Chitinimonas arctica: one gene and its partner. The protein of the gene in region 1 interacts with the protein of each later gene in a pairwise test. Links are inferred from orthologs where the notes say so. Each region holds a gene or a part of one and is shown on either strand. Other genes may lie near its edges.

Region 1 (5,026 bases):
TCGCCGGTATGACGCTGTCGGACTGCAGGCCGGATGTCTTTAAGCCAGGCGCGACTTCATGGCTTCGCAGGCGCGCACCAGCTCGCGGCAAATGCCCGGCTCCCAAGCCGAATGGCCGGCATCCTGGACGATTTCCAGTTGCGAGCCAGGCCAGGCCTGGTGCAGCTCCCAAGCCGACAAGGGCGGACAGAGCACATCGTAACGGCCCTGGATGGTGATCATGGGCAGGTGCGAAATCCGGCCCACATTCGCCAGCAAGGCGTTTTCCGGCAGGAAGATGCGGTTGACGAAATAATGCGCTTCGATACGGCCGACGCCCAAGGCCACATTGTCATTGCCGTAATTGGCCTGGACGGCGGGATCGGGGAAGAGCGTGGCGCATTCGCCCTCGTAGACGCTCCAGATGCGGGCAGCCGGCATATGGACGGCACGGTCGCCATCGTTCAGGCGCTTATGGTAGTTACCCAACAGGTCGTCGCGCTCATCTGCCGGAAGATAGTCGGCGAAACGCGACCAGGCTTCCGGAAAGAACTGGCGCATGCCGCGCATGAACCAATCGATTTCCCAGCTGCGGCACAGGAAAATACCGCGCAGGACGAAGGCCAGGCAACGCTCCGGGTGGGCCTCGCCGTAGGCCAGCGCCAGGGTCGAGCCCCAGGAGCCGCCGAACACCATCCATTGCGAGATGCCCAGCATTTCGCGCAGCAGCTCGATATCGGCGATGAGATGCTGGGTCGTGTTGGCGCCCATCTCGCCCACCGGCGTGGAACGGCCGGCGCCGCGCTGGTCGAAGATCACGATGCGGTAGAAGTCCGGATCGAAGAACTGCCGGTGCTTGGGGCTGGCGCCCGAACCCGGCCCGCCATGCAGAAACAGTACCGGCACCCCGTTCGGGTTGCCCGATTCCTCCCAATACATCGTATGGACAGCGTCCAAGGGCAGCATGCCGCTGCGATTGACGTCTATGGCGGGGTAGAGTGTGCTTCGTTCGGTCATGGTCATAGGCTCAGAAGTCCAAAAAGCATGCGGCTGGCAATCAGCAGCAGCAAGGCGGCGAAACATTTCTTCAGGGTGGCCACCGGCAGGCGGTGAGCCAGTGCGGCACCAAAAGGAGCGGTGACCACGCTGGCCAGTGCAATGCCCAGCAAGGCCGGTAGATAGACAAAACCCATGCTGCCGCTCGGCAGGCCGGGAACCCCGATACCGTTGAGGGCATAGCCGGCCAGGCCGGCCACCGCGATAGGCAGGCCCAGGGCGGCCGAGGTGCCGACCGCCATCTGCATGGGCACATTACACCAGCTCATAAAGGGTACCGATAGCGAACCGCCGCCGATACCGACAAAGCTCGAAATACCACCGATCAGCCCACCCACGCCGGATAGGCCGGCCGAACCCGGAAGTTGCCGGGTCGGCTTGGGTTTGTAGCCGAACAGCATCTGCGCCGCCACCAGGTAGGCGAACACCACGAAAAACCATTTCAGGCCGATCGAGGGCAGTCGCGCCGCCAGCCAGGAGCCGGCAAAGGTCCCCAGCACCAGGCCGCCCGCCATGCCGCGGACGGTGGACCACTGCACCGCGCCACGGCCATGGTGGGCGCGTAAACTGGAAATGGAGGTAAAGACGATACTGGCCAGCGAAGTACCCAACGCGATCTGCAGCACATGGCTGGTGCCGATCTGGTTGATCTCGAACAGGGCCACCAGGGCCGGCACGATGATCAATCCGCCGCCTACGCCCAGCAGGCCGGCCAATACCCCGGCGGTCGCACCGATGGCCAGGAAGCCGGCGAATACCAGCACGCTCATGCAGGCTCCCCAGCAACTTCAATATCGCTCGCCAGTGCTCGGGCTGTACCGGCGTGATGGAAAGACGGTTGCCCCGTTGCAATATCTGCAAACCCTCCAGCGCCGGTTCGGCGCGCAGGGCGGCCAGGCTGAGGAAGGGGGTCTTCTTGATGAACTTGACGTCCACCTGCTGCCAGCGCGGCTGCTCGACGGTGGATTTGGGATCGAAATAGTGATGGTCCGGATCGAACTGGGTGGGGTCGGGATAGGCCGTGGAACACACCTCGGCCAGGCCGGCCACACCCGGGACGGCGCAGCCCGAGTGGTAGTACAGCACGCCATCTCCCGGCCGCATGCTGTCGCGCATGAAATTGCGCGCCTGGTAATTGCGCACGCCATACCAGCCTATGGTCTGGTCGGGCCGGGCGGCCAGGTCGTCGATACTGACATCGTCGGGTTCTGCCTTCATCAGCCAATAGCGCAATTGCTTGTCCCCCAGCATGGATTCAACGCGCGCCAGTGTAGCAGGCGTGGGAACCTGGCCGCGAACCTTGGAAGTACTGGATATCAATATAAATAGCCCGCAATCGGCGAGCGTTGATGCGTGGTCGTTAGCGCACTAACAGGCGGCCGCTAAGGGAATGACCAGTTGGATTGTGCTTTTGGGCAAGCGCAGAAGCCGGCCCCGCTGATGTGGCAGTGTCGGAGAGACTTTTTCCGCGCTACCCCACGCCACGCGGGGAAAAGCACTAGACTCACAGGCGGAGGAGCCCATGTCCGCTCAAGCCGACTCGCACAAATTGATACGCCATGTCTTGGCGGCCAATTTCCTGATCGCCATCGCCAAGCTTGCCGCCGCCGTCTACACCGGTTCGGGTACCGTACTGGCCCAGGCCGTGCATTCATTCGCCGACTGCTGTAACCAGGGATTGCTGGCTTGGGGCCTGAAGTCGGCCAAGCCGCTGCCTTCGCTCGACTACCCGCCGGGCTGGGGCAAAGCCATCTATTACTGGTCGTATATCGCCGCCATCATCATCTTCAGCCTGGGCGGCCTGTTTGTCGTGCATGAAGGCCTGCATAAGCTGGGCGAGCCCGAGCAGATGGAAGCGCCATTGCTCGCGATCGGGGTCTTGTGGTTGAGCGCGGTCGTCGCCTTGGTGGCGCTATGGCGCTGTCTTCGCCATATCGGCCGACTGCGCGGCAGTATTCCGCTGCTGCGCTGGGCGCGGCTGAACCACCAGCACGAATTACTGCTGTTGCTGGGCGAAACGGTGGCCGACCTGGCCGGGATCGGCTTGGCGCTCTTTAGCGTGAGTTTGTCCATCCTGAGCGAGAACCCCCTGTTCGATGCGCTGGGTTGCATGGCCATCGGCCTGCTGCTGCTGGCCTTGTCGCTTTTGGTCGGTGTGGCGGTAAGGGGTTTGCTGCTGGGCCGGCGGGCCGCACCGGAACTCACCGAGGCCATCAGCCGGTATCTGGAGGCGGACCAAGCGGTGGGGCGGGTGCAGGAACTGCTCAGCCTGCAATTGGGCGAGCAGGTACTGGTGGCCATCAAGGCGGAGCTGGTGGCGGAAACCGTGGAGCAATTGGCAGCCGAGCAGGCTCGGCTGGAAGCGGGCTTGAAAGCGGCGTATCCGCAGATCGCCCGCTTGTTTCTGCAAGTTTGCCCGTTGGCGGTCTCGGCGCCCCCACCCGATTGATCAGCTGGCCGCCGCCGCGCTGCGCCGCAGCCCTTGCTCCGTCAGGATCGCATCCAATAGCACATCGTGGGGTTCGCGCGGCAGGCGCGCCAGCCCTTGGCATGCGAAGGCCACGCCGATCAGGCGGGGCTTTTTCCATTGTCGCCGCCGGCCACGAAAAGCCAGGGTGCAATCGTAATAACCGCCGCCTTGGCCCAAACGGCCGCCCTCTTCGTCAAAACCCAGCAAGGGCAAGAGCACCAGGTCCAGCCGCTGCGCGCCGATATGGCGGCGGCTGACGAACTCCTGGATGCCATAGCGATTGGCTCGCCACTGGCCGCTTGGGTCATCCAGCCGGGCGAAGCGCAAGCGGCGGCCCCGGCGCGGTACCAAGGGCAGCCAGATCTCGACGCCCCTGGCCCGCGCCAGGCGAATCAAGGGTGCCAGCGACAATTCGGAACCCACGGCGGTATAGGCGGCAATGCGCCGGCCGCGTTTGAGCAAAGGCTTGGCGCGGCGGGCAACGGCCGCTTCAGCGGCGCGGCGCTGGACAGCGGACAAGGCCATCCGCCGCCGGCGTAGTTCACGGCGCAGGTTCGCTTTGTCGCTTGTATTCTTCTGGGAAGAGGGAAACACTGATTTAACGCGCTTACGAGCGTCAGCGAGGCTCCCTCGCGGCGGCGAGGGCGGGGGGAGTAGGGCTATATAAAGCGAAGGGATGGTTCATTTGCCACGGACCGTAAGCGCCCGGCTTTGCCGGGTGGTGAATTGAGGGCTGATTACCCGCAACATCCCTTAGCAGCGTGGGGATCCCCGCGGGCGCCGTCCCGGCCCATATCTTGAACCAAAGGTTCAAGGCGCCACCAGCTACACACTATCAGGCACATCCGTCAGAGGGATGCGCGCAACAAGCGCGCTACGCCAGCAGCTAGGTCAGTATATTGGTTCAAAGAATACTGAGCCGGAACGAACGCCGCAGGGAAACTTTATGACTCGGTGCAGAAAAACGGGAGGCCACGTTCAAAACAACTGCTGCTGTTCCTTGAACGCCTCGTCGATGGTTTCCTGCATGCGGCCGATTCTACGCTTAAAGTCGGCAACATCCAAACCACCTGTAACGCGGGTGTTCATGAACTCATGCGAAATGTTCAACGCAGCCATGATGGCAATCTTATCAATACCCATCACATTGCCGCTATCGCGAATCTCACGCATCTTTCGATCCAGGAACGCAACCGCTTCCATCAAGGCCAACTCTTCTTCCGGTGGGCAAGCGATGCGGAACTCGCGGCCCATGATGGTTACGTCGAGTTGTTTGATCTCGCTCATTCGACATCCTCCGGCAGGGCTTCGGCAGGGAACTGCCCCAGCAGTGTCTCGACACGCGCCTTGGCGCCTTCCACCTTGTCGAGCAGGCGGCGGTTGTCGCTCTTCAGGGCAACGACGGTCTCGCGCAGCGCGACGTTTTCGGTACGCAACTGCTGGCATAGCTGTGCCAGCGCGGTAATTCGGTCTTCGAGGTATTGGAGATCGGCGTCCATGGCGGCCTTCACTGTGGGCGTT
Region 2 (2,935 bases), 1.5 Mb from region 1 along the record:
GCCGGACTGGCGCTGCGAGGATTGGACCGATTTCGGGCGGTGCCGCCAGGCACTATAGGGGTGCCTGCAATATCGGCGTCACGCCCAGTTCACGCAGGCGGCGCATCATCAGGTCGGCCTCGTCGCGATTCTTGAATGGACCGATCTGCACGCGGGTTTCCAGACGGGCAGGGATGCCGGCGCTACCTAATTTCTCGATCAGCTTCCTGGCATTGTCGCCGCTCTGGAATACCCCTGCCTGTACCGTATACCCCTTGCTGCCGTTAGGCAGGACGCCGGCCGCGAGGGCGGCGATGGTCTGCTCCGGCGTGGGTGGGCTGGGTTTGGCTGGTATCGGCGCCGCGATTATCGGGCTTGGCGCGGGCGTGCCGGACGGCGGCGCAACCGGGGCTGGCACGGTGACGGGCGGGCTGGTGGCCGATTGGGCGCCTCGTGCCGTGGTGACCGGCCTGGTCGGCGGCGGGACGATGATCGGTTTGGGTGCGGCGGTGTGCGCGACGGCAGGGGCGGGCGCCGGGGAGGGGTGGTCGAGGTGGCTGCGGGTGTGGTCTTGCCGGTGCCGGTCTCGGCGGGCGGCTTGGCCGCGGCGACGGGTGCAGGCAGGGTTGGCGTTGGCGTTGGTGTCGGTGTCGGTGTCGGTGTCGGTGTCGGTGTCGATTCGACGGGCGTGGCGGGTGGGGTGGGGCCGCTTTCGGTTCCGCTGGTAGCCGGCGGCGCTGCTTCGGCAACCAACGGTGGGGTGATCGGCGGTACCGCCGCTGGAATCGGCGTTGTTGTTGCCTGGGGCGGCGGCACGGTTTCGGCCTGCAGCGGATTGATGCTGGGTCCTTCCTGTTCCGACCTGGGCTCGCCTTCCAGTTTATTGAGCAGGGTGATGCTGATCGCGACGCCGACGATCAGGCAGATGGCAATGGCCAGCCTCTGCATCAGGCGCTGGCGGATTTCGCTCTGTTCGTCCGCTTCCTCTGCGGTGGCGGGGGCGGTGGGGCGGTTCGGGCTGGGGCGTATAGCACTCAAGTGGCTTGTTCGCCGCGTCGCGGCGCTCCCTGTTCAAGATGTTTTGGTTGATTGCTGGTATGGCTTTTGCGCGGTAAGGCGGCAAAGCTGTTAGAATATTCGGTCATTTTTATGCCGACAAGCTGTGTGAACGCTTTGCGAACTGGCTTGCAGCTTAAAACTTTTTTCCTTCCCACTATGTCTACTTTACGAATTTTGGAGTGAACCATGGCTGTAGAACGCACCCTGTCCATTATCAAGCCCGATGCCGTTGCCAAGAACGTGATTGGCCAGATCTACTCCCGTTTCGAAAATGCCGGCCTGAAGATCGTCGCCGCCAAGATGAAGCAACTGTCGCGCGAAGATGCCGAAGGCTTCTACGCCGTGCACAAGGAACGTCCTTTCTTCAAGGATCTGGTTGATTTCATGGTTTCCGGCCCGGTGATCATCCAGGCGCTGGAAGGCGAAAACGCCGTGATCGCCCACCGCGATCTGATGGGCGCGACCGATCCCAAGAAGGCTGAAAAGGGTACCATTCGTGCCGATTTCGCCGATTCCATCGATGCCAACGCCGTACACGGTTCCGATAGCGTCGAAAACGCCGCCATCGAAATCGCTTACTTCTTCGGCACCGAAGTCTATAGCCGTTAATATCGGATAGCCTTGCCATGTCCATCAATCTGCTTGATTTCGACGCTGCCCGTTTCGCCACCTTCCTAGCCGAGCGTGGTGAGAAGCCGTTTCGCGCCAAGCAGTTGTTGCGCTGGATTCACCATTTCGGCGAATCGGATTTCAACGCGATGACGGACATCGCCAAGGTGACGCGAGAAAAGCTGGCGGCGGAGGCGGTTATCACTCCCCCCAGCTTGCTGCTGGAACAGGCTTCCGAGGACGGCACCCGCAAGTGGTTGCTGGACGTGGGCACCGGTAACGGTGTGGAGGCGGTGTTCATTCCCGAAGACGACAGGGGAACGCTGTGCGTGTCCAGCCAGGTCGGCTGTGCGCTCGAATGCACCTTCTGCTCCACCGGGCGGCAGGGTTTCAACCGTAATCTCAGTACCGCCGAGATCATTGGCCAGCTCTGGTGGGCCAATAAAGCCCTGGGCCGTGATCCCAAGGGCGACCGCATCGTTTCCAATGTGGTCATGATGGGCATGGGCGAGCCCCTAGCCAATTTCGACAATGTCGTCGCCGCCATGCGGCTGATGCTGGACGACAATGCCTATGGCTTGAGCCGCCGCCGGGTGACGCTGTCCACTTCCGGCCTGGTGCCGCAGATGGACCGCTTGCGCGAAGCCTGCCCGGTTGCGCTGGCCGTTTCGCTGCACGCGCCGAACGATGCCCTGCGCGACGAGATCGTGCCGATCAATAAGAAATACCCCCTAAAAGAACTCATGGCGGCCTGCTTGCGTTATCTTGAAAAAGCGCCGCGTGATTTCATTACCTTCGAATACGTTATGCTTGATGGTGTCAACGACACCATGGAGCACGCCAGGCAGCTGGTAGCGTTGGTTAAAGATGTACCGTGTAAATTCAACCTGATCCCGTTCAATCCCTTTCCGAATTCCGGATACGGTCGGTCCAAGCCCGATGCCATTCGCCGCTTCCGCGATCATCTGATCCAGGCCGGCTACATCGTCACGGTGCGCAAGACGCGCGGTGACGATATCGATGCGGCCTGCGGCCAGTTGGCCGGCCAGGTCAAGGACAAGACCAAGCGCACGCTTCGGCTAGCCGCCGAAGGCAAGACCACGATAAACCTTGTGAGGGAGTAAGGCATGAGACAGAGCGTCATCGCCGCTTTGCTGTTTGTGTTGTCGCTGTCTGCCGTCCGGGCGGAAGAGGTGGACCGCCGCCATGAGCTGGCCAAGCTGCGTACCGAGCTGGCGGCTGCCTACTACGCCCGCGGCCAGTACGGCGTGGCTTTGGAAGAATTGAA

Evidence for each region. Proteins that work in one complex are often made in the same cells at the same time.
Region 2: the proteins of FNU76_RS11510 (region 1) and ndk interact in binary tests that used the Escherichia coli proteins (3 or more experiments, as listed by UniProt). The link is inferred for Chitinimonas arctica from one-to-one orthologs.

What each region holds. Positions count from the first base shown.
Region 1 is NZ_CP041730.1:2,542,302-2,547,327, reverse strand. What follows is about bases 2,293-5,026. They hold FNU76_RS11510 (5-formyltetrahydrofolate cyclo-ligase), read right to left. Parts: upstream 4,100-5,026; coding sequence 3,485-4,099; downstream 2,293-3,484. Other genes in these bases: FNU76_RS11495 (hypothetical protein), read right to left, coding at 4,789-5,004; FNU76_RS11500 (cell division protein ZapA), read right to left, coding at 4,484-4,792; FNU76_RS11515 (cation diffusion facilitator family transporter), read left to right, coding at 2,558-3,484. Outside these bases: pip (prolyl aminopeptidase), read right to left, coding at 40-996; FNU76_RS11525 (sulfite exporter TauE/SafE family protein), read right to left, coding at 999-1,805. UniProt on the Escherichia coli protein: Involved in the removal of 5-formyltetrahydrofolate.
Region 2 is NZ_CP041730.1:4,080,864-4,083,798, forward strand. What follows is about bases 189-2,935. They hold ndk (nucleoside-diphosphate kinase), read left to right. Parts: upstream 189-1,224; coding sequence 1,225-1,647; downstream 1,648-2,935. Other genes in these bases: FNU76_RS18575 (SPOR domain-containing protein), read right to left, coding at 189-397; FNU76_RS24170 (hypothetical protein), read right to left, coding at 346-1,017; rlmN (dual-specificity RNA methyltransferase RlmN), read left to right, coding at 1,665-2,771; pilW (type IV pilus biogenesis/stability protein PilW), read left to right, coding at 2,775-2,935. Outside these bases: tRNA lysidine(34) synthetase TilS, read left to right, coding at 1-58; more of FNU76_RS18575, read right to left, coding at 53-188. UniProt on the Escherichia coli protein: Major role in the synthesis of nucleoside triphosphates other than ATP. The ATP gamma phosphate is transferred to the NDP beta phosphate via a ping-pong mechanism, using a phosphorylated active-site intermediate.